One region of the Nonomuraea sp. NPDC023979 genome, then DNA from elsewhere that is predicted to be linked to it. Evidence: riboswitches for the same ligand, from Rfam matches in the RefSeq annotation. Region 1 holds a riboswitch; each other region holds the start of a gene.
What was found. Region 1 has a riboswitch for cyclic di-AMP ahead of AB0G11_RS33205 (CHAP domain-containing protein). Riboswitches for the same ligand answer to the same signal wherever they lie in the genome.
Positions count from the first base shown of each region.

Region 2: it holds a riboswitch for cyclic di-AMP, as region 1 does, so the genes downstream of both, AB0G11_RS16060 (C40 family peptidase) here and AB0G11_RS33205 (CHAP domain-containing protein) in region 1, are expected to answer to the same signal.
Region 3: it holds a riboswitch for cyclic di-AMP, as region 1 does, so the genes downstream of both, AB0G11_RS39610 (CHAP domain-containing protein) here and AB0G11_RS33205 (CHAP domain-containing protein) in region 1, are expected to answer to the same signal.
Region 4: it holds a riboswitch for cyclic di-AMP, as region 1 does, so the genes downstream of both, AB0G11_RS23205 (serine hydrolase) here and AB0G11_RS33205 (CHAP domain-containing protein) in region 1, are expected to answer to the same signal.

Region 1 covers NZ_JBEZZG010000024.1:93,109-98,327, reverse strand. Annotated here, with positions in the region: gene AB0G11_RS33225 (DUF6716 putative glycosyltransferase) at 1-298, opposite strand, end outside; gene AB0G11_RS33220 (hypothetical protein) at 295-1,248, opposite strand; gene AB0G11_RS33215 (aldo/keto reductase) at 1,346-2,161, shown strand; gene AB0G11_RS33210 (Gfo/Idh/MocA family oxidoreductase) at 2,214-3,167, shown strand; cyclic di-AMP (ydaO/yuaA leader) riboswitch at 3,282-3,419, shown strand; gene AB0G11_RS33205 (CHAP domain-containing protein) at 3,432-4,139, shown strand; gene AB0G11_RS33200 (YciI family protein) at 4,293-4,730, shown strand.
Region 2 covers NZ_JBEZZG010000007.1:181,002-186,220, reverse strand. Annotated here, with positions in the region: gene AB0G11_RS16070 (M48 family metallopeptidase) at 1-479, opposite strand, end outside; gene AB0G11_RS16065 (hypothetical protein) at 491-1,450, opposite strand; gene AB0G11_RS16060 (C40 family peptidase) at 1,539-2,033, opposite strand; cyclic di-AMP (ydaO/yuaA leader) riboswitch at 2,110-2,269, opposite strand; gene AB0G11_RS16055 (NlpC/P60 family protein) at 2,536-3,510, opposite strand; gene AB0G11_RS16050 (NYN domain-containing protein) at 3,595-4,860, opposite strand.
Region 3 covers NZ_JBEZZG010000034.1:87,782-93,000, reverse strand. Annotated here, with positions in the region: gene AB0G11_RS39630 (ATP-binding protein) at 1-507, opposite strand, end outside; gene AB0G11_RS39625 (SigE family RNA polymerase sigma factor) at 743-1,213, shown strand; gene AB0G11_RS39620 (hypothetical protein) at 1,210-2,424, shown strand; gene AB0G11_RS39615 (MaoC family dehydratase) at 2,436-2,894, shown strand; cyclic di-AMP (ydaO/yuaA leader) riboswitch at 3,044-3,185, shown strand; gene AB0G11_RS39610 (CHAP domain-containing protein) at 3,196-3,867, shown strand; gene AB0G11_RS39605 (SigE family RNA polymerase sigma factor) at 3,961-4,437, shown strand; gene AB0G11_RS39600 (hypothetical protein) at 4,434-5,219, shown strand, end outside.
Region 4 covers NZ_JBEZZG010000013.1:63,568-68,786, forward strand. Annotated here, with positions in the region: gene AB0G11_RS23190 (GH92 family glycosyl hydrolase) at 1-1,010, shown strand, start outside; gene AB0G11_RS23195 (SMP-30/gluconolactonase/LRE family protein) at 1,003-1,917, opposite strand; gene AB0G11_RS23200 (TetR family transcriptional regulator) at 1,993-2,565, shown strand; cyclic di-AMP (ydaO/yuaA leader) riboswitch at 2,622-2,771, shown strand; gene AB0G11_RS23205 (serine hydrolase) at 2,784-3,716, shown strand; gene AB0G11_RS23210 (NADH-quinone oxidoreductase subunit N) at 3,721-5,085, opposite strand; gene AB0G11_RS23215 (NADH-quinone oxidoreductase subunit M) at 5,082-5,219, opposite strand, start outside.

The DNA.
Region 1 (5,219 bases):
CCGGCCGGGGCCGCAGCCCGTCGAGCACGCCCGAGACGAGCACGTCCACCACCGGCCCGGTGCACGCCACGAGGATCGCGTCCGGCCTGGACCGTTCCGCCAGCCGGCGCACCGCCCTGGCCGTCAGCACCGGCGGCGCGGGCAGCTCGCCCACCGCCGCGGCGATCTGGTCGGCGGACGGCGCGATCGGCGTGCGCACCACGACGAGCTCGCTCGCGCAGCCCGCCGGCAGGTCGCCGAGCAGGCAGGCCGCCCATTTCAGATACGAGTCGGAGTCGGCTATCGCCAGCACCCTCACCCGGTCACTCCTGTCACTTCCGTCAGATGCGAGCGCAGAGCGGGGGCCGCTCTGCTGGTCCACCAGTCGTCGGGCACCTCGACGGGCTCCACCGCCACCCCGCGCGGGCTCAGCAGCACGCGCAGCGAGGAGATCGCGGTGGACGGCAGGCTGAGCACCCGCTGCCCCGGGTCGAGGCCGCGCAGCCGCAGCTCGGCGGGCAGCCCGGCCTCGTGCACGGTGATGCCGGGACGCTCTCGGATCAGCGCCACGTCCACCGGGTCCTCGCGGCGGTGCGGGTAGTAGGCGAGCGGCTCGCGCGCGGCCAGCTCGGTCAGCCAGGTCAGGTAGCGGTCGCGGCGCACCAGCCCGTTGCGCACCAGCGAGGTGCCGAGCACCACGGTGCGCTCCGCCGGGCCGGGGTCGCTCGGCGGCTGGCCGCGCAGCCAGGCGAAGTCGTGGCGCACCAGGTCGACGCCCGCCTCGGTGACCGCCTTGTCCAGCTCGCGGGAGACCGGCAGCGCGGTGAACACCGTCACCCGGCCGGCGCGCAGCCTGAGGGCCGCGGCCAGCCCGAGCGCCGTGCGCAGCAGCCCGGGGTGGGCGCGCGCCCGCAGCAGGGGCCGGTACGGGCCCGCCGCCAGCAGCTCCAGCAGCCGGATCGTGGCCAGCCCGTCGTCGACCACGACGACGCGGCCCGGATGGGCCGTCAGCCAGCGCAGCTGCACCTTGCCCGAGAACGCGTCACCGACGGCCGACGGCCGGCGCGGCATGCGCTCGCGCGGCTCGGCCAGCTCCAGGCCGTCGGGCAGCGGCAGGCGGCGCAGCTCGCGCCGCGTCACCCGCAGCGCGCGCAGCCCCGCGCGCGGCACGACCTCGGCCGACGGCCCCAGCAGCCCGGCATGGTGGGCCTCGACGGCGCACAGCATCTGGAGCGGCGACTCCACCCAGGCCGACGCCCGTTTGACCACTGATGTTCTCCCAGCCAGGTGATGGCCCGTTCACGACCGCTTCAAGCTAGCCCGGGCGGCTTAAGCCGCTCGGAACGGCACGTGAACAATGGAGGGTATGAACTCGCTACGGCTATACAGAGACGGCGTGGAGATCCCGCAGCTGGGGCTCGGCGTCTGGCAGGTGCCCGACGACGAGGCGGAGCAGGCGGTCACGACCGCGCTCGCATGCGGCTACCGCCACATCGACACCGCCAAGCTCTACCGCAACGAGGCCGGCGTCGGGCGGGCGGTGCGCGCCTCCGGCATCCCGCGGGAGAAGCTGTTCGTCACCACGAAGCTGTGGAACAACGACCACGACCGCGCCGAGCAGGCCTTCGAGGAGAGCCTGGGCAGGCTCGGCCTCGACTACGTCGACCTCTACCTGATCCACTGGCCGGCGCAGCGGCAGGACAAGTACGTCCAGGCGTGGCGCGCGCTGGAGAAGGTCTACCGGGACGGCCGTGCCAAGGCCATCGGCGTGTCCAACTTCACCGTCGAGACGCTGGAGCGGCTGCTCGACGAGGCCGACGTGCCGCCGTGCATCAACCAGATCGAGCTGCACCCGTACTTCCAGCAGCGCGAGCTGCGCGAGTTCCACGACAAGAACGGCATCCTCACGCAGGCCTGGAGCCCGCTCGGGCAGGGCAAGGGGCTGCTGTCGGAGCCCGCGCTGGCGGTGCTGGCCGACAAGCACGGCCGCACGCCCGCGCAGATCGTGCTGCGCTGGCACATCCAGCTCGGCAACATCGTCATCCCCAAGTCCGTCACGCCGGCGCGGATCAAGGAGAACATCGCGGTCTTCGACTTCACGCTCGACCGGGAGGACATGGCCGCCATCGGCGCCCTGAACGCGGGCCGCCGGCTGGGCCCGGACCCGGACGTGTTCCCGTGAGGTGAAACCGGTCAGGTTTCGCGTCCGCGGATGAATCAGTACGATCTTCCGCGTGCGAGATCTAGCGTGGGGCATCGCGGCGACGGGCGGCATCGCCAGGACCGTGGGGGCGGTCATCGCGGCGGAGCCGGGCATGCGGGTGGCCGCCGTCGGCTCCCGCGACCTGGGCCGGGCCAAGGCGCTGGCGGCGACGCTGGGCGCCGAGTCCGCCCACGGCTCCTACGCCGAGCTGTGCGCCGACCCGGCCGTCGACGCCGTCTACGTGGCGACCCCGCACGCCCAGCACCTGGAGGTGGCCGAGGCCGCGATCGCGGCGGGCAAGGCGGTGCTGTGCGAGAAGCCGCTGGCGGCGAGCCTGGCCGACGCCGAGCGCATGGTCCGCCTGGCCCGCGAGGCCGGGGTCTTCCTGATGGAGGCCATGTGGATGCGGTTCAACCCGCTGGTGCGCATGCTCAAGGACGACCCGCGCTTCGGGGAGATCCGCTCGGTGCGGGCCTCGTTCGGGTTCGCGCTGCCGTACGATCCCGCGCACCGGCTGTGGGCGCCCGAGCTGGGCGGGGGCGCGCTGCTCGACCTGGGCATCTATCCCCTGGGGCTGGCCCAGCTGTTCCTCGGCATGCCCGAGTCCATGCACCTGACGGGCGCGCTGGCGCCCAACGGGGTCGACGCGGAGGCGGGCGGGGTGCTCGTCTACCCGGGCGGCCGGCGGGCGCTGGTCGACACCTCGCTGCTCGCGCACTTCCCCAATTCGGCCAGCATCGTGGGCACCGGGATGCGCGCCGACCTGGACGCGCCGTTCTGGGCGCCCCGGCGGGTGGTGCTCAGCGGGCCGTCGATGGAGACCGAGGAGCACGAGCTCGACCCGGCCGACAACGGCTACGCCGGGGAGCTGCGCGAGGTGCGGGACGCGCTGGCCGAGAACCGGACCGAGAGCGCGATCATGCCTCTTGACGAATCCCTTGCCATGATGGGGCTCCTGGCCGACGCGCGCGGGCAACTCGCCTAGCTGCAACTTTATCGACTTGTAATGCCTTGGCGGATGTATTACCTTATGGCGCATTCGCGGCTTACGTCCGGTTTGTCCGGTCGTTGCCAACCATCGCACAACACTCACAGGATCGTCCTGTGACCGCTGAATCCGCCTTGCGCGGAGCCGGGGACCCATGTCCTTTGGGGTGAATCGGCACCTTGTGTGCCGTAGGGCAGCTTCCACGCCCGAACCCGTCAGCTAACCCGGTAAGCGGCATGGAAGCAAGGAGTAATCCCCTCGATGGCGAAGCACCGTCTTACCCGTGCCCCGAAGAAGCTTCACCCCCGCGCCGGCGCCTCCCTCCGCGCCACCCTCGGCGCAACCGTCCTGGCCGCCGGACTCGGCGCCGGGATGACCACCGCACTCCCCGCCCAGGCCGCCGAGCCCGGCCACCAGGTCGAGACCCAGACCATGTCCGAGTCCACGCAGACCAGGGCCGGCGCCAACCAGGTCAACGTCACCGCCTCCCAGGTCCTGGCCCTGGCCAAGGCCCAGGTCGGCACCTCCGAGAACGCCTACGGCGGCGGCACCAAGTTCCAGGAGTGGTACGCCAGCTCCAAGCGCGCCCTCGAGACCGTCGCCCGCGACGGCGGCAACCCCAGCGCCTACCTCAACGCCCCCTGGTGCTCCATGTTCGTCTCCTGGGTCGGCGAGCAGACCGGCGCCCGCCCGCAGGTCGGCTGGGACGCCTACACCGTCACCCACGCCAAGTGGTTCGCCGCCAACGACCGCTGGGGCACCGAGGCCAAGCCCGGCGCCGTCGTCTTCTTCGCCTGGAACGGCAGCAAGAGCATCAGCGCCATCCAGCACGTCGGCTTCGTCGTCAAGGACAACGGCGACGGCACGATCTCCACGATCGAGGGCAACACCGGCAACGGCAAGGTCGAGGAGCGCGTCCGGCCCAAGTCCCAGGTCGTCGGCTACGGCTACCCCTCGTACGCCGCCTGACCCTCCCCCTGGCGAAGCGCGCGCCCCTCCCCCGGGCGCGCGCTTCCGCGTTTTCTCCCCTCCCCGTGTCGATCCGGCCCCCTCCGGGACGACGCACAGGTGTGGCAGGCTCGCCGGGAGCCCGCTTCACCGCCTGGACGAGGAGAACGCACCGTGAAATTCCTGATCGTCGGCAAGGCCAGCGAGGAGACCGAGGCCGGCGCCCTGCCGAGCCAGGAGCTCGTCGACAACATGACGGCCTTCAACGAGTCGCTCGTGAAAGCGGGCGTCCTGCTCGCCGCCGAAGGGCTCCACCCCAGCTCGCGCGGCGCCCGCATCGCCTACAGCGGCGGCAAGGCCCGCGTCATCGACGGGCCGTTCGCCGAGGCCAAGGAGCTCATCGCCGGCTTCTGGCTCATCCAGGTCAAGTCGCGGGAGGAGGCGCTCGAATGGGCCCTGCGCGTCCCCGTCCCGCCCGGCCACGACGGCGTCGGCCTGGACGTCTGGCAGGTCTTCGACCCCTCGGACATGCCCGAGACCTCCCTGACCCCCGAAACCGCCCAACGCCACGCCGTCATCCGCGCCGCTCTCGACTCCCCACCTGAGCCCTGACCGTCCGAGAGCGACGCCCCCGCGGGAGGCGACCCCGCTGCGGCGGCCCCTCCCGGGGAGGCCACCCCCCGCCGGGGCAGGCGGAAAGCCCCAGGATGGCGGCAACCCCGGAAGGGGCGCCTCGGGCAATCCGGCCCTCTGGCGGCCTCCGCCGGGGCGGCCCCACCCCACCGGCGATCCCGGTCGGGCCCCCCAGGGGCGCGGCCCCACCGGCGGCGCGCGCCCCGGACAGCCCGGCCCCACCGGCAGGCCGGACCCAGCCCCTCCGGTGCCCGGCTCCCGGGGGCGCGGCCCCACCGGCCGCCCGTACCCCGGACGGTCCGACCCGGCTGCTGGGCTGGGCGGTGCTGGTGGGTTGCGGGCCGCGTGGTGCGGCGCAGCCGCCGCCTCGTGGGAAGCCGCCGCCTCAGGGAGGCGTGCCCCCACGGAGCGGCAGGGGCCGTGTGGTGGAAGGGGTGCGTCCCACGAGAGAGCGCTTGGGTTGCGAGT
Region 2 (5,219 bases), on a different contig from region 1:
ACGCCCAGCAGCACCCGCGCCCACCACGGGCCCCGCAGCCATCCCAGCAGCCTCGCGCCGAGCGGCGTGGCCACGAGCAGCCCGGCGAACACCAGCGTGACGCCCAGCGACAGGTAGCTCGGCACGCTGGTGGCCGCGTCGAACGCCTGCGAGCGGGCGATCTCGGCGGCGCCGAAGTCACGCGCCGGGTCGGGCATCACCTCGGGCGCCCCGGCGGGCAGCGCCGTCCACGGCGTCGTGAACGCCACCACCCCGGCGATCACCGCCCCCAGCACGGCCAGCCCGGCCCCGGCCTCCCGCCGCAGCCTCGCCTCACGCCCGCCCCCGTCGCCTGTCACGTGCCCGTCCCCGTCCCCGGCCACGTCCTCGTCCCCCGTCTCGGGCGACGGCTCGGCGACGTCCGCCCTCTGGAGGGCGCGGGTGGCGGGCGGGCCGACGTCCTGTTCGGTCGTCTCGCGCCGTTCCTGCCGGTCGTCCATGTCGCGTCCCCTCACGCCAGTCGGTCCCGGACGTACGCGCGCCACAGCCGGGTCAGCGTGCCCGCCGAGAGCCCCAGCGAGGCCAGCGCCCGGCCGGCGCCGTACGTCTGGGCATCACGGTAGAGCCTCACCAGGCTCTTCTCACCCCAGCGCGCGGCGACGAAGCGACACACCAGCCAGGCTTCCTGGTACGCGCGGGCGAGCCGGCCCGCGTCGGCCCCGGGGACGAAGTCGGCCCCGTCCGGCAGATCGGACGGCGTCCGCCCGGCCCGCACCTCGGCGGCCAACTCGGCGGCGGCCACCTCGACGGGCAGCCCGGCGTCCCGGTAGGCCACGTAGTCGGCGAAGCCCTCGTACAGCCAGACGGGCAGCCCGTCGGTCCCGGCGGCCACGTGGGTCAGCTCGTGCGCCAGCACGACGTCACGCCCGACCGGGGTGAGCCGGGCGAAGTGCTCGGGCACCACGATCACGCGTCCCCGGTCGGCCACCGCCGCCAGCCCGTCGACCGACGCGACGCCGGCCAGCGCGGCGGCCTCCCGCGCCGAGGCGGGCACCAGGACCACGGCCCGGACGTCGCCGCCCAGCACTCCCCCGACCCGCCGTCCCGCGGTGTCGGCCCGGCGCGCCAGGTCCGCCAGCAGCCCGGGGGGCGCGTCCTGCCCGGCGACGAGCGACCGCTCACCGCGTACGACGTCGAGCCCGTCGCCCCAGCGCGCCCGCACGCCGGCGAGCACCCCCGCCTCGATGGCGGCGCCTCCCGGCCCCGGGACCGGGCCGGACCCACCGGCCAGGAACGCCGCGACAACCAGCAGCACCACCGGCACGACCCGCCGGCGCATCCACTCGGACACCCTCCCGGACGTGCTGCCGGGCGCTCTGCCGGGCGCGCCGCCGGGCGCGCCGCCGAGCCCCTTGCCGGACGTGCTGCCGGGCCCATTTCCAGGCCCGCTGCCGGACCCCCTGTCGGACACGCTGCCCGATCGTAGCCGCCGATCCTGAGCGTCGCCCGGGAAGGCCGAAGGCCCCGTCCCGGGTCGGGGACGGGGCCTTCGGCGCAGGTCACAGACCGGGACGCACCGCGCCCGCGAACGACGCCTTGCGCCAGCCGCGAAGCTTCTCGACACGCACGCGCTGGCCCGTTCTCGGCGAGTGGACCATCTTGCCGTCGCCGACGTACATGCCCACGTGCCCGAGCCCGCGGAAGAACATCAGGTCACCCGGCTGCAGGTGCTTGTAGGAGACCTTCTTCCTGATGCGCGCGAACTGGCTGTTCGTCACGCGCGGGATCTTCACCCCGGCCTTCTTCCAGGCGTACTGGACGAGGCCCGAGCAGTCGAACGACCCGGGGCCGGTGGCGCCGTAACGGTACGGGTCGCCGATCTGCTTCTTGGCCACGGCCACGGCCTTGCGGGCCTTGGCCTTCTGCCGAGCGACCTTGGCCACCTTCGACGACTTGACGGACTTCTCCGTCTTGGTCACCGCAGTGGTGGCGAACTCATTCGTCGTCGCCGCCTGCGCCGCCGGGGCGTGGACGACCAGACCTCCGGCCGTCACGGTGATCAGCGCTACGCCACTCAGGGCGAGACGGGACAGACGGGGGTTGTGCGAGAGGGTAGACAGGATTGCTCCTAGGGGCTTCCACGAACGCCTACCGGGTTAGCTGACGGATTCGGGCCTGGAAGTCGCCCTACGGCGCTGAACGCGCCGATTCACCCCTGATCACCGCGTACGGGATCGTTGGGTCCCCGGCTCCGTGCCTCCTGGCTGCACGGACTCGGCAGGCCACCGCCGCGTCTTCGCGCCTCGGGGGCGCTGGCCGCGGTGACCGGCGGATGATTCTCTCTGTCGAACATCGGGGGACCCGATGGTGACCGGCGGGCGTCCTGGCTGGAACGCCGCGACGCCAGAAGTTACGCCGAAAAGTCACGTAATGGCAAAGCCTGAGTAAGCGAGTAAAGATCAGACACGCCGGGAGTCAGGTCCTCATCCCCCGCCGGAGCAGCGGGTTTCGTTACCCAAGTGTGACCCTCCTCACACTTGGGCCGACCCCGTCTTGTCAGGGGCGTACGGCGCCCACGAGACGGCGCCCGTACGACGAGAGTGTGACCACCTTCACCACGTCACCCGTCTGCGGCGCATGCACGATCTTGCCGCCGCCCGCATAGATGCTCACGTGCCCGAGGCCCTCGCTGAAGATCAGGTCGCCGGGCTCCAGCGCGTTGAGCGACACCTTGCGGCTGGCGCCCCACGACCACTGCTGCCAGGTCGTGCGCGGCAGCGAAACGCCACCGGCCCGCCAGGCGGCCTGCGTGAGCCCCGAGCAGTCGTAGCCGCCCGGCCCGGTGCCGCCGAACACGTACGGCTTGCCGACCTGCGCGTACGCGAAGCGCAGCACGGCCGCGGCGTTGCCCGAGGCGGGACCCGTGTACTTGAGGCCGGTGCTGTTGGGATTGCCCGCCTTGTACGCGCCCAGCCGGTCGAGGAGCTTCTTCTGGTCCTTGATGAGGTCCAGGATCTCCGCCCGGTCCTTCTTGACCGCGTCCCGCTCCTTGTCGGCCGCGGCCAGCGCCTCCTCGGCGCGGTCACGGTCGGTCTTCAGCCCCCGGTTCGCCCGGTCGAAGGCGGCGAGCTTCTGGGTGCGCTCCTGCGCGAGCTGCCCGCGTAACGCCATCCCGTACAGCAGATCGGCCGGATCGTCGCTGGTCATCATGGTGGGCAGGGTCGAGAAGTCGCCCCCCAGCTTGTACGTCTCGACGGCCATGTTGACGACCTCGCCGCGCAGATCCGCGACGGTCGCCAGCTTGCGCTTGTACGTGTCGTTCAGCCGGCTGTAGCGCGCCTTGGCCTCTTTGTACTTCTCGGTGGCCGTGTTGTAGCGGTCCACGACCTTGTCGGCCTTGTCGTTGAGCTTGTCGAGCTTCGCTCTCGCCTGCGCGAGAGTCGGCTTGGGATCGGCCAGCACCCCTCCGACGGGGGTCATCACCAGTCCGAACACCAGACCCGCGGCCAGCGGCACCCGGCCCAACCTCACAGCGTCGCCTCCCAGGGGATCATCCTCGGGGCGAAATAGTACAGAAGTGGCGAGTAATCCTCACCTAAACGCCATATTCGTCATCTATGCGCGACCGAGCCGCCTCAGCAGCAGCGCGGACGGAACGGGCCTGGCGCCCATCCGCCTGACGGACTCGGCCACCTCGCGGTCGGAGGACACCACGGCGATCGCCCGGCCGGGCGGCTCGGCCCGGACGAGCTGGCGGATCAGGTCGTCGGCGATCTCACCCGGCGCGCTGAACAGCACCCGCACCCCGCGCGGCGCCACCACCTGCACCGGAGAGTTGAGCTCGGCGCCGTCGAACACCACGGTCACCTCGACGCGCGTCTGCGCGACCAGCCCGCCGAGCCCGGTCATCAGGCGGGCGCGCTGGTCGGCGAGCGTGAGCGTGCCGTAGCCGGACTTGGTCACGTTGTAGCCGTCGATGATCAGATGCACCTGCGGCAGCGCCAGAAGCTGATCGAGCAGCTGCGGGTCGTCGTCGGCCAGCGCGCGGGCGGGCACGCCGCGCACACCCGGCCGCTCACCGGTGAGCGCCGCGACCGAGTCGGCCGGCCGGCTGATCATGGTGGGCAGCGCCAGCTCCCTGCGCAGCCCCGCCGAGGCGTCCTGCAGCGCGTCGAGCAGCACCCGGATGCGCGCGTCCTCGACGCTGCGGCCCTCACGCGCGGCCCGGCGCGAGGCTTCGAGCTGCTTCTCCACATCGGCCAGGCGCTCACGCAACCGCCGCAGCTCCGACTCCCCCGCGCTGCCGGCGGCCGTGGCGGCGTGCCTGGCCTCCTCCGCGGCCTGCTCCATCTCCTCGGCCCGCCGCACCGCGCCCTTCGCGCGCTCGCGGGCCTCGTGCAGCTTGCGGCGCAGCTCGGAGTTCTCGCCGCGGGCCGCCTTCAACTGCTCACGCAGCCGCTCGGCCTCCTCCTTGGCCGCGCTCTTCTGCGCGGCGAGCTGCTCACGCAGCCGGGAGACGACCTCCTCGCGCTCCGACCCCTCGGCCGCGGCGGCGGACTGCTCCAGGTCGGCGCGGGCCGACTCCACCATGTCGGCCCAGCCGGGCGGCCGCGTGAGATAAGCCGCGGCGGCGACCAGCACCGGATCGGCGGCGGGCGGCACGTTGCCCTCGGCCAGCGAGGCCACCAGCTCCGGCCAGCCGGAGGCCACCGACTCGGCGACCACCTCGCGGAACTTCTTGTCGTTCTCCAACTGCGCGGCGATCGGCGCACTGCCCAGCCGGGCACGCTTACGCGGGTCGAACTTGGCGATGCCACGCAACGGCGCCGGCACCGCCACAGCGGGCATCGAACCGAGAACCTGGGCCGCGAGGTCGACCACATTGAGCCGCACCTGCTCGGGAAGCGGGCGAGACAGGCCTTCACCCGCTGAACTCATCCCACTGTCCCTTCATGACATGCCCTTTCAGACAAGGGTACGGCTGCCCGCTACCTGTCCGTAACGGCCACCCAAGATGGGACAAGCGCTCGTCCAACCCTCGCACCCCCACACGCAGCCCCCACAGGCCCCAGCAGCACCCTCTCCGAACCCGGCACAGCCCGCACAGGCCCGACCACAGCACGCACGGAGTCGGACCCGGCCCCTCCCCCTCCCCGGGACCGGACGCGGCACCCCCAGGCCCGGCACCCCGCGTAGCCGACACGGCAACCCCAGGGCCTGACCCCGCCGATGCCCACACG
Region 3 (5,219 bases), on a different contig from region 1:
CAGGTCGGTGGCCACGCCGGCGGCGTCGACGAACAGCTCGGTCAGATCGATCTCCAGGTCGCCGGAGTCGGCCCGGCCCCGGCTGGCCGGCACCTCGATGCCGGGCGACCAGTGCGAGGTGCCCTTGGCGGCGGCCGGGTCGCGCATCGCGAACGCCTTGAGCACGCCCAGGAACTCCTCGATGCGCTCGGGCGCGCGGTGGCGCGGAGCCAGCTCGCGGATCGCCATGTGCAGGGCGGCGGCGACGGGACGGCGGATCGACTGGTCGGGCCGGGCCTCGATCTTGCCCGTGCCCCACAGCCGCTGCATCGCCATGGACTTGAAGGTGTTGAGGAGCACGGTCTTGCCGACGCCGCGCAGGCCGGTGACGACCATGCTGCGCTCGGGACGGCCGCGGGCCACCCGCTCCAGCACGACCTCGAACTGCTGCAGCTCACGGTCGCGCCCGGCGAGCTCCGGCGGACGCTGTCCGGCTCCGGGGGCGTAGGGGTTGCGCACAGGGTCCACGCTCTCGGACTCTATTGCCGGATATAGCGGCCGTCTTAGATTTGGGAAGAAAGCGCTACGGCGTGTCCGGGCAGGGGCGAGCGCGAGCACCGTCACCGGACACACCCCCTCTCACCAGGCCGAACCCTTGTTCGATTCGAGTACCTAAGACTGTAGCGCGGACTCGAACAGGTGCGCGATGATTTCGGGTAAAGAAGTTTGCAACAGCCGAGCCCACCCCGGGCGTCATGGTGGTGTGGAGTTCGAGGATTTCGTCCGGGCCCGCGGGCCGGCCCTCCTGCGATACGGCTACGTGCTCACCGGCAACGCCGAGGACGCCGCCGATCTGGTGCAGGAGGCGCTGCTGCGGTTGAGCGACACCTGGCGGCGGGTGCGCAACAAGGACAATCCGGAGTCGTACGTCCGTACGATCATGGCCCGCCAGCACGTGAGCTGGTGGCGCAAGGTGCGGCGCGAGCGCCTGACGGGCGAGCTGCCCGAGGGCTCCTACACCGACATCCACTCCACCGGCGAGCTCTGGAGAGAGCTCGCCACGCTGCCGCGGCGGCAACGCGCCGTGCTGGTTCTGCGCTACTACGAGGACCTGTCCGATCAGGAGATCGCCGACATCCTCGGCATCTCCCGAGGAACGGTGCGAAGCCAGGCGTTCCGCGGGCTCAACACGCTCCGGGTCAGGCCGGCGATGCTCGAAAGGGGACGGGCGTGAGGACAGAGGACGAGCTGGTCACAGCGCTGCGGCAGGGCGCCGCGGACGCGCCGGAGCCGGACCTGCTGGCGGGGGTCGCCCGGCTGCGCAGGCGGCGGCGCGCCAGGAGAAGGGCGCAACTGCTGGCCGCGGCGGCCGTGGTGGCGGTCGCGGGCACCGGCACGGCGGTCTTCAGGGGCACCGCCGTCCGGGAGACCCCGCAGCCGCTGGCGACGGCCACGGCGTCGATCGCCCCGGTGCCCGTCGAGCCGGTGGAAGCGGTGGCGGCGGAGCTGTGGCCGGAGGCGGTGTTCACCATGCCGGCCAGGAACTCCGACGGCTGGCGCTACCGCCCCATCACCGCCATCAGCCCCACGGAGGTCCTGCTCAGCGCCGAGTCGTCGTTCGAGAAGGCCGGCAAGTTCGAGGTGTACGACTCGCGTACCGGAAAGGCCAGGCTCGTCGCCGAGGTGCCGAAGGACGACCGGCTGAAGAAGTACATCGTGCAGGGCGTGACCGTGGACGGCGCGAACGTCGCCTGGTTCGCGTACGGCGAGCAGGGCGACGGCGCGCAGATCCGCGACATCTGGACGGTCCCGCTGGCCGGCGGCGAGGCCAGGCTGGTGGCCAGCCGCGTGGGCCAGGACGCCGACCTCGACGCGATCGGCCTGGACGGCGACCACGTCGTCTGGTCGGAGGTCGACGGCGGCGTGTGGCGGCACCCGCTCGGCGGGATCGAGCCCGAGCGCGTCCCCGGCAGCGACGGCCTGCACCTCGTCCAGTGGCCCTGGGCCACCGACGTGGCCGGCCTGCCGGGGGACCTGGACCGCAACCAGCTCCGGCTGGTGAACCTGGAGGACGGCTCCAGCCGCACCGTGCAGCCGCCGCCGGGCGTGCAGGGCATGCGCTGCGGGCCGGTCTGGTGTTACGGCCGGGGGGAGCGCGGCACGGTCATCAGCCGCGTCGACGGCTCGCAGCCGCCCCGGGAGGTCGCGCGCGGCATCGGCATGGGCGTGGCGCGCTACCCGATCCTGGACCGGTTCCTGGCGGCGGGCAATGCGGTGTACGACCTGGCGACGGGCACGATGGTGAGCTTCGGCAACCCGGGCAACTGGTACGGGGCGGGCGTCTCGTCGGAACCGAGCACCGTCTTCTACTGGGGCGCCACCAAGGGGGACAAGCCGGACAAGTTCCGGGTGCTGAACTTGGCAGCGGTCCCACCGGCGCAATAGCGTTCCGCCTCATGCGGACCTTCGCGAACGTACAGGAACTCAAGGCTGCCGTCGGCGAGAAGTTCGGCCCCACTGAGTGGCGCACCGTCACCCAGGAACAGGTCAACCTCTTCGCCGACGCCACCGACGACCACCAGTGGATCCACGTCGACGTGGAGCGGGCCAAGGAGGGCCCGTTCGGCGGCACGATCGCGCACGGCTACCTGAGCCTGTCGCTGCTGCCGGCGTTCATGTTCGAGCTGGTGCGGGTCGAGGGCATCGCGATGGGCGTCAACTACGGCCTGAATAAGGTGCGCTTCCCCCGCCCGGTGCCGGTCGGGGCCAGGGTGCGGGCCACGGCCGAGCTGACCGACGTCAAGGGGACGCCGGCGGGCTACCTGTCCAACCTCAAGATGACCGTCGAGGTCGAGGGCGAGAAGCGCCCGGCGTGCATCGCCGAGACGCTCAGCCTTTACGTTCCTGCGGAGTAGCCGGGCCGCGGGCCCCCGCCCGCGGCCGGTTTCGTGGAAATTTCGTTACGAGGGAATTACCCAGGTCAGGGGTGTGTTGGACATTTCTGTACGCGGGTAAGACGCGACCGACTCTCGGGCGTCACGACCCACCGTCCATCACAGGGACCGACCTGTGACCGCTGAATCCGCTCACACGCGGAACCGGGGACCCATGTGTTCCACCGGGGTGAATCGGCACCGACATCGCCGTAGGGCAGCTTCCACGCCCGAACCCGTCAGCTAACCCGGTAAGCGGTATGGAAGCGAGGAGTTACCCTTAATGCGCCCCATCCGCACCCCCAAGATCAACGTGCCCAAGGCCGTCCTCGGCGCCGCGCTCGTCGCGACCGCGTTCGGCGCCCACGTGTCGGCGGACGCCAGCACCGCGACCACCGCCAACACCCAGCCGCAGGCCGCCCAGGCCCAGCAGGCCGCCACGAACCAGAACACCAGGGTCAACGTCTCCGCCTCGCAGGTCCTGGCCGTCGCCAAGGCCCAGGTCGGCACCTCCGAGAACGCCGCCGGCGGTGGCACCAAGTTCCAGCAGTGGTACGCCAACTCCCAGCGCGCCGCCGAGACCGTCCAGCGTGACGGCGGCAACCGCCAGGACTACCTGAACGCCGCCTGGTGCTCGATGTTCGTCTCCTGGGTCGGCGAGCAGACCGGCGCCCGCCCGCAGGTCGGCTGGGACGCCTACACCGTGACCCACGCCAAGTGGTTCGCCGCCAACGACCGCTGGGGCCAGGAGGCCAAGCCCGGCGCCGTGGTCTTCTTCTCCTGGAGCGGCAGCAAGGACATCAGCTCCATCGACCACGTCGGCTTCGTCGTCAAGGACAACGGTGACGGCACGATCTCCACGATCGAGGGCAACACCGGCAACGGCAAGGTCGAGGAGCGGGTCCGTCCCACCTCGCAGGTCGCCGGCTACGGCTACCCGTCGTACGCCGCCTGATCAGACCGCCTCGAAAGCGCGCGTCCCCTTCCGGGGGCGCGCGCTTTTCGCGTTTCGTGCAACGGTACGGCGTGCTGGAGGATCCCTGGATACGTGGACCACACAACCGAGTTCGACGAGTTCGTCCGGAGCCGGGGCGATGCGCTCCTCCGGTACGGCTACGTGCTGTCCGGCAACGCGGACGACGCGGCGGACCTCGTCCAGGAGGCTCTGGCCAGGCTGGGTGACGCCTGGTCACGGGTGCGCAAGAAGGACGACCCCGAGGGGTACGTGCGCACGACCATGGTCAGGCTGCACATCACCTCGTGGCGGCGCAGGCACCGGGAGGAACTGGTGTCCGTCGTGCCGGAGAAGGGGCGCTTCGACCGTTACGAGGACGCGGACCTGTGGGCGGACCTGCAACGGCTGCCGCCCAGGATGCGAGTGGTCCTCGTGCTGCGCTACTACGAGGACCTGCCCGACGCGGAGATCGCCGCGATCCTCGGCGTCTCGCGCGGCACCGTGCGCAGCCAGGCGGCGCGTGCCCTGGACAAGCTCCGGATCAAGCGAATGCTGCAGGAGGCACGATGAGAAGCGAAGAGGACCTGGTCCGTACCCTGCGTGCCGGGGCCGGGCACGTCACGCCGACCGGCGGGCTGGCGGCGGCCGTCGCGGCCCGGCGGCGGGCGCGGCGACGCCGGCAGTGGGCGGGCATGGCCCTGGCGGCCGCCTCGGTGGTGCTGGTTGCCGGAGGGACGATGGCGGTGTGGCGGGGGGAGCCTCGGGTGTCGGTGGAGCCGGCGGTCGCGGTGACCACGGTGTCGCCTGGGGAGGTGGCCAGTGCCGTCCCCAGGGTGGCGGAGGTGAAGCCGGTGGCCGAGGTGTGGCCGGAGGCGGTGTTCACGATGCCGGCGGCGGCCCCCGATGGTTGGAAATATCGCCCGGTGACCGGAATTTCCCCCACCGAGGTGCTGCTGACCGCCGAGTCCTCCTTCGAGAAGGCCGGCCGCCTGGAGATCTACGACACCACTGCCCGCACGACCAGGGTGGTGGGCGACATGCCCGCCCCCGAAGGCGTCAAGGGCTACTTCGTCCAGGACGTCGAGGTGGGAGAGCGGCACTTCGCCTGGTACGGCACCACGCCCAACGACAGGGACAAGTGGGCCGACTTCTGGATCATCCCCCGCGAGGGCGGCACCGCCCAGCGGGTCGGCGAGGTCACCGGCGACCTGGCGAACGTGGAGCGGATCGGCCTCACCGAGGACGCCCTGGTCTGGTCCGTACGCGACGGGGGTGTCCACCGGCTTCCGCTGTCCGGCGGCGAGCCCGAGAAGGTCGCCGGCTCCGACGGCCTCCACCTGGACTCCTGGCCG
Region 4 (5,219 bases), on a different contig from region 1:
GCGCGGAGACGGACCGGGCGTGGCTGCCGGAGTCGTTCGCGACCGGCGGCGGGCGGCTGGACTTCGCCGTCGGCTGGTCCCCGGACCGGAGCTTCGGCGCGGACCCGGCGGACGCGCCGCCGTCGTTCGGCGACGGGACGCTGCCGTACCTGGCGGGCTTCAGCCGGGGCAGCGGCCCGGTCGAGCCGGGCGGCACGTTCGCGACGGAGCTGGCGGTGCGCTCGACGGGCCCGGCCGCCACGCTGACCTGGGAGGCCAGGCCGCCGGACGGCGTCACCGTGTCGCCGTCACGCGGCACGCTCACCGTGGGCGCGGGCGGGCAGGAGCGTCAGGCGCTGGAGGTGTCGGTGTCCGGCGACGTGCCGCGCGGCTTCGTCAGCGTGCCGGTCGTCGTGGGCGAGCGGCGGGCGTCGGTGCGGCTCAACGTGGCGGCGCGCGGCACCCCCGAGTGGCATCACAACAACGTCGGCATCGGCGACATGACCGCTCCCGGCGAGGCCAACATCGACGGGCCGGGCTTCAGCCTGTCGGCGCAGGCGCTGGCCGAGGCGGGGCTCACGCCGGGCGGCACGGTGAGGTGGCGGGACTACTCGTTCACCTGGCCCGACCGCGGGCGCGGCGAGTGGGACAACGTGCGCACCGGCGGCAAGGCGCTGGAGGTGGCCGCGCCCGACGGCGCCACGAGCGTCGCCTTCCTGGGCACGGGCGTGAACGGCTGGCCCGAGTCGCAGGTCACCGTCACCTACGCCGACGGCACGACCAGCACCGGCAGGCTCGGCTTCAGCGACTGGATCCTCGACTTCGGCGGCGGGCAGCCGCAGTTCGGCAACGAGGTCGTGGCGCGCACGCCGCACCGGCTGTTCTGGGGCTCGTGGGCGTTGCAGCCGGTGCCGGCGCACGTGTACGCCTCGCAGCCGATCGCGCTGGACCCGGGCAAGAAGGTGCGCAGCTTCGCCTTCTCCGACCCGGAGGACGGCGAGCTGCACCTGTTCACCTGGGCGTTCAGGTAGCCCATACCGGGGCGGCGCCCCTCAGGCTCAGCATCATCGAGTAGAGGGACGTCGTCGCGGTGATGAAGACGCGGTTGCGCTTGAGGCCGCCGAAGACGAGGTTGGAGGCGCTCTCCGGCAGGTGCAGCCTGCCGAGGAGCGTCCCGTCGGGGTGGTAGGCGTGGATCGACCGGCCGACGGCGGCCCACAGGCGGCCGGTGTCGTCGAGCCGCATGCCGTCGTAGCTGCCGTCGGCGTCGCCCTGCTGCTCGGCGAACACCTTGCCGCCGGTGAGCGTGCCGTCGCGGGTGACCTCGAAGACGCGGACGTGGCGGCGCTCGGTGTCGGCGACGTAGAGCAGCCGCTCGTCGGGGGAGAACGCCAGGCCGTTGGGGCGGGCGAAGTCGCCGGCCACCATGCTCACCTCGCCGCCGGCGGGGTCGATCCGGTAGACGTGGCAGCCGTCGATCTCCGGCTCGGCCCGGTGGCCCTCGTAGTCGCCGAGGATGCCGTAGGGCGGGTCGGTGAACCAGACGGACCCGTCGGAGCGCACGACGGCGTCGTTGGGGCTGTTGAGCCGCTTGCCGCGCCACCGGTCGGCGAGCACGGTGACGGAGCCGTCGTGCTCGGTGCGGGTCACCCGGCGGGCGCCGTGCTCGCAGGAGATCAGCCGGCCCTCGCGGTCGAGGGTGTTGCCGTTGACGTAGCCGGCCGGCCGGCGGAACGGGCCCACCGTGCCGGTCAGCTCGTCCCAGCGCAGCATCCGGTCGTTGGGGATGTCGCTCCAGACCAGGTAGCGGCCCGCGGGGACGTAGACGGGCCCTTCGGCCCAGCGGGTGCCCCGGTGGAGGCGCTCCAGGTTGCGGTCACCGGTGACGTCGGCGATGCGGCGGTCGAACGCCTCGAACTCCACGGGGATGAGGTCCACCCGCTCTTCTTACCAAGATCTGCCCGGCCCGGCCAGCACCTTTTTGACCACAAGCGTTGGTCTACACTTGTTGGCATGGCGTTCACGGAAAGGTCCGAGGCCACGCGCACGGCGATCCTCGGCGCGGCCCGCAAGCTCTTCGCCGAGCAGGGGTTCGCGGGCACCACCATCCGGAAGGTGGCCTCGCTGGCCGGCGTCGACCCGTCCATGGTGATGCGCTACTACGTCAACAAGGAGGGCCTCTTCCGCGCCGCGGTGAACCTGCGGCTCAACCTGGAGGAGCTGCCCGCGCCGCCGCGCGAGCGCCTCGGCGAGGCGATGGCGCGCCACTTCCTGTCCCGCTGGGAGGGCGACCTGTCGGACGAGGCGATCATGCTGCTGCTGCGCTCGTCGTCCACGAACGCGCTGGCGGCGCAGAGCATGCGCGACGTGTTCACCTCCCAGGTCGCCTCGTTCGTCGGCCGGGCGCTCGGCTGCGGGCCGGAGGAGGCGGCGCGGCGGGCCGGACTGGTGAGCACGCAGCTGCTCGGGCTGGCCTTCACCCGTTATGTCGTACGGCTGCCGCCCGTGGTCGCGATGCCGGCCGAGGAACTGGCGCGCAGCGTGGGGCCGGTGGTGCAACACTATTTGACGGGCGATTTGCCATAGTTTGTCAAGTTTCGTACCTTATGCGCGCAATGCCCGGACCGTGGGCCCGTTCGCGGGGCCCGCGGCCGCCGAATCCGCCTCACGCGGAACCGGGGACCCACTCTCTCTTGGGGTGAATCGGCGCGCCGGCTCCCCCGGCCGCGCCCGTAGGGCACTTCCAGGCCCGAACCCGTCAGCTAACCCGGTAGGCGGCATGGAAGCAAGGAGCACAGCCCCTCATGCCCACCTCCCTCTTCTCCAGCGCCCGGCCGCGCCGCTGGGGCCGCGCCCTGGCCGGCGCCGCCCTCGCCGCCGGCGTCCTGACGACCGGCACGACCACCGCCCACGCGGCCACCACAGCCACCCCCGCCACCACGGCCTCTTTCGCCGGCCCGGCATCGTACGCGCCCGCTGACGCGCCCGCCGTGCTCGGGCGGGCCGCACTGGTCGTCGACACCTCCACCGGCGAGGTCCGCTACAGCAAGGACGCCGGCGAGCGCCTTCCCGTGGCCAGCCTGACCAAGATGATGACCGCCCACGTCGTGCTCCAGGAGGCCGACCCGGCCGACGTCGTCGAGGTGACGGCCGAGGACGTGCGCTACGCGGCCCGGGGCGGCGCGGCCGTCGCCGGGCTGCGCGCCGGTGACCGGCTGCCGGTGCGGGACGTGCTCCACGCCCTGCTGCTGCCGTCCGGCGCGGACGCCGCCCACGTGCTGGCGCGCACGTACGGGCCGGGTGTCGAGGGGTTCGTCGGGAAGATGAACGCGGCCGCCCGCGAGCTGGGCATGGCCGACACCCTGTACGTCAACGCCGACGGCATGCCGACGAACGGCGGCGGCCACTCCACGGCGGCCGACCAGGCACGGCTGGCCGAGGCGGTGCTGCGGAACGAGACGCTGAAGTCGATCACCTCGACGCGCTACCACTCGGTCGGGGCGACGAGTGAGCACGGCTCCTACTCGTGGCGCAACACCAACCGGCTGCTCGCCCAGCCGGGCGCGGTCGGCGTGAAGACCGGCTACACGCGCGCCGCGGGTTACACGCTGGCGTTCGCCGCCGAGCGGGACGGCCGGCTGCTGGTCGGGGTGATCCTCGGCGAGAGCGACTCCGGCCGCCGCTTCGACACCGCCCAGGCGCTGCTCGACTGGGCCGCCACCGCCGGGAAGGCGTGACGGCTCAGGCGGCCCGGCCGAGCAGGACGCCGCCGCCCACCCCGAGGGCGAGCGAGGCGACGGCCGCCACGCAGGCGACCGCGCGCGCCAGGCCCGGGGGCGGCGCGGCCGGCGGGTCGCCGCGGAACACCACGGCGACCCAGCGCAGGTAGTAGTACAGGCTCGCCACGGTGTTGACCAGGACGAGCACGGCCAGCCAGGCGTAACCGCCGTCCCACGCGGCGGCGAACACGAGCACCTTGCCGACGAACACGGCGGCGGGCGGGATGCCCGCGAACCCGAGCAGGCACACCACGAGCGCCAGCCCGAGCCCCGGCGCGGCCCGCCCCAGCCCCCGGTAGCCGTCGAGCGTGCCACGCCCGGTGGCGGCCACCACGGCGAACGCGCCCACGTTCGTGACCGCGTAGGCGGCCAGGTAGAACAGCACGGCGGGGCGGGCGAGCGCGGTGTGCTGGGCGACCGCGACCGGCACGAGCACGTACCCGGCCTGGCTGATCGTGGAGTAGGCGAGCAGGCGGCGCACATCGTCCTGGTGGAGGGCGGCCAGGTTGCCGAGCGTCATCGTGGCGGCGGCGACGATCGCGACGAGGACGTCCCAGCCGCCGGGCCCGAGCTCATCCGCGACGCGCAGCAGCGCCGCCAGCGCGCCGATCTTGGGCACGGTGGTGACGAACGCGGCGACGGCGACGGGGGCGCCCTCGGCCACGTCCGGCACCCAGAAGTGCGCGGGCACCCCGCCCGCCTTGAACAGCAGCCCCGCCAGCAGGAGCACCACGGCGCAGGCCGCCGCCGCGCCGGGCGCGAGCGCGAGCGCCGCCCCGGCCGCCCGGTAGCCGGTGGCGCCCGCCAGGCCGTACAGGAGGGTGACGCCGGCCAGCATCAGCACGCCCAGGAACGCACCCATCAGGTAGTACTTGAGCGCCGCCTCGGTGCCCGGCGCGTCCTTGCCGAACCCGGCGAGCGCGTAGGCCGGGATGCTCGCCAGCAGGTACGCCGGGACGAGGACGAGCAGGTCACCGGTCCCGGCCAGCAGCACCGAGCCGAGGGCGGCGAGCATGACGAGCACGTACGCCTCGGCCTCGCGGCGGTGCCCGCGCGCCTCGGCGGCCACCAGCGCGATCACCAGGAGCGTGCCGCCCGCCACGACGGCGCGGGCCGCCTGGGTGAGCGCGTCGGGCGCGTACGAGCCGAACGCGGCGCCCCCGGTGGCGGTGACGGTCACGGCCAGGGCGGCGGCGAGCGCGGCGGCGCAGATCCACGCGACCGCGCGCTGCCGCCCGCGCGGCACGAACATGCCGGTGAGCAGCCCGGCGACCGCCCCGGCCAGCAGGAGCAGCTCGGGCAGCAGCGCGGCCGGGTCGTCGTTCACCGGCCGGCCAGCGAGGAGAGCGCGGCGGCGGCGGGCTCGATGACGTCCAGCAGCCACCGGGGCGCGACGCCGATGAGCACCGACAGCGCCAGCAGCGGCGCCACGGCGGCGGTCTCGGCGGGCCGCAGGTCGGT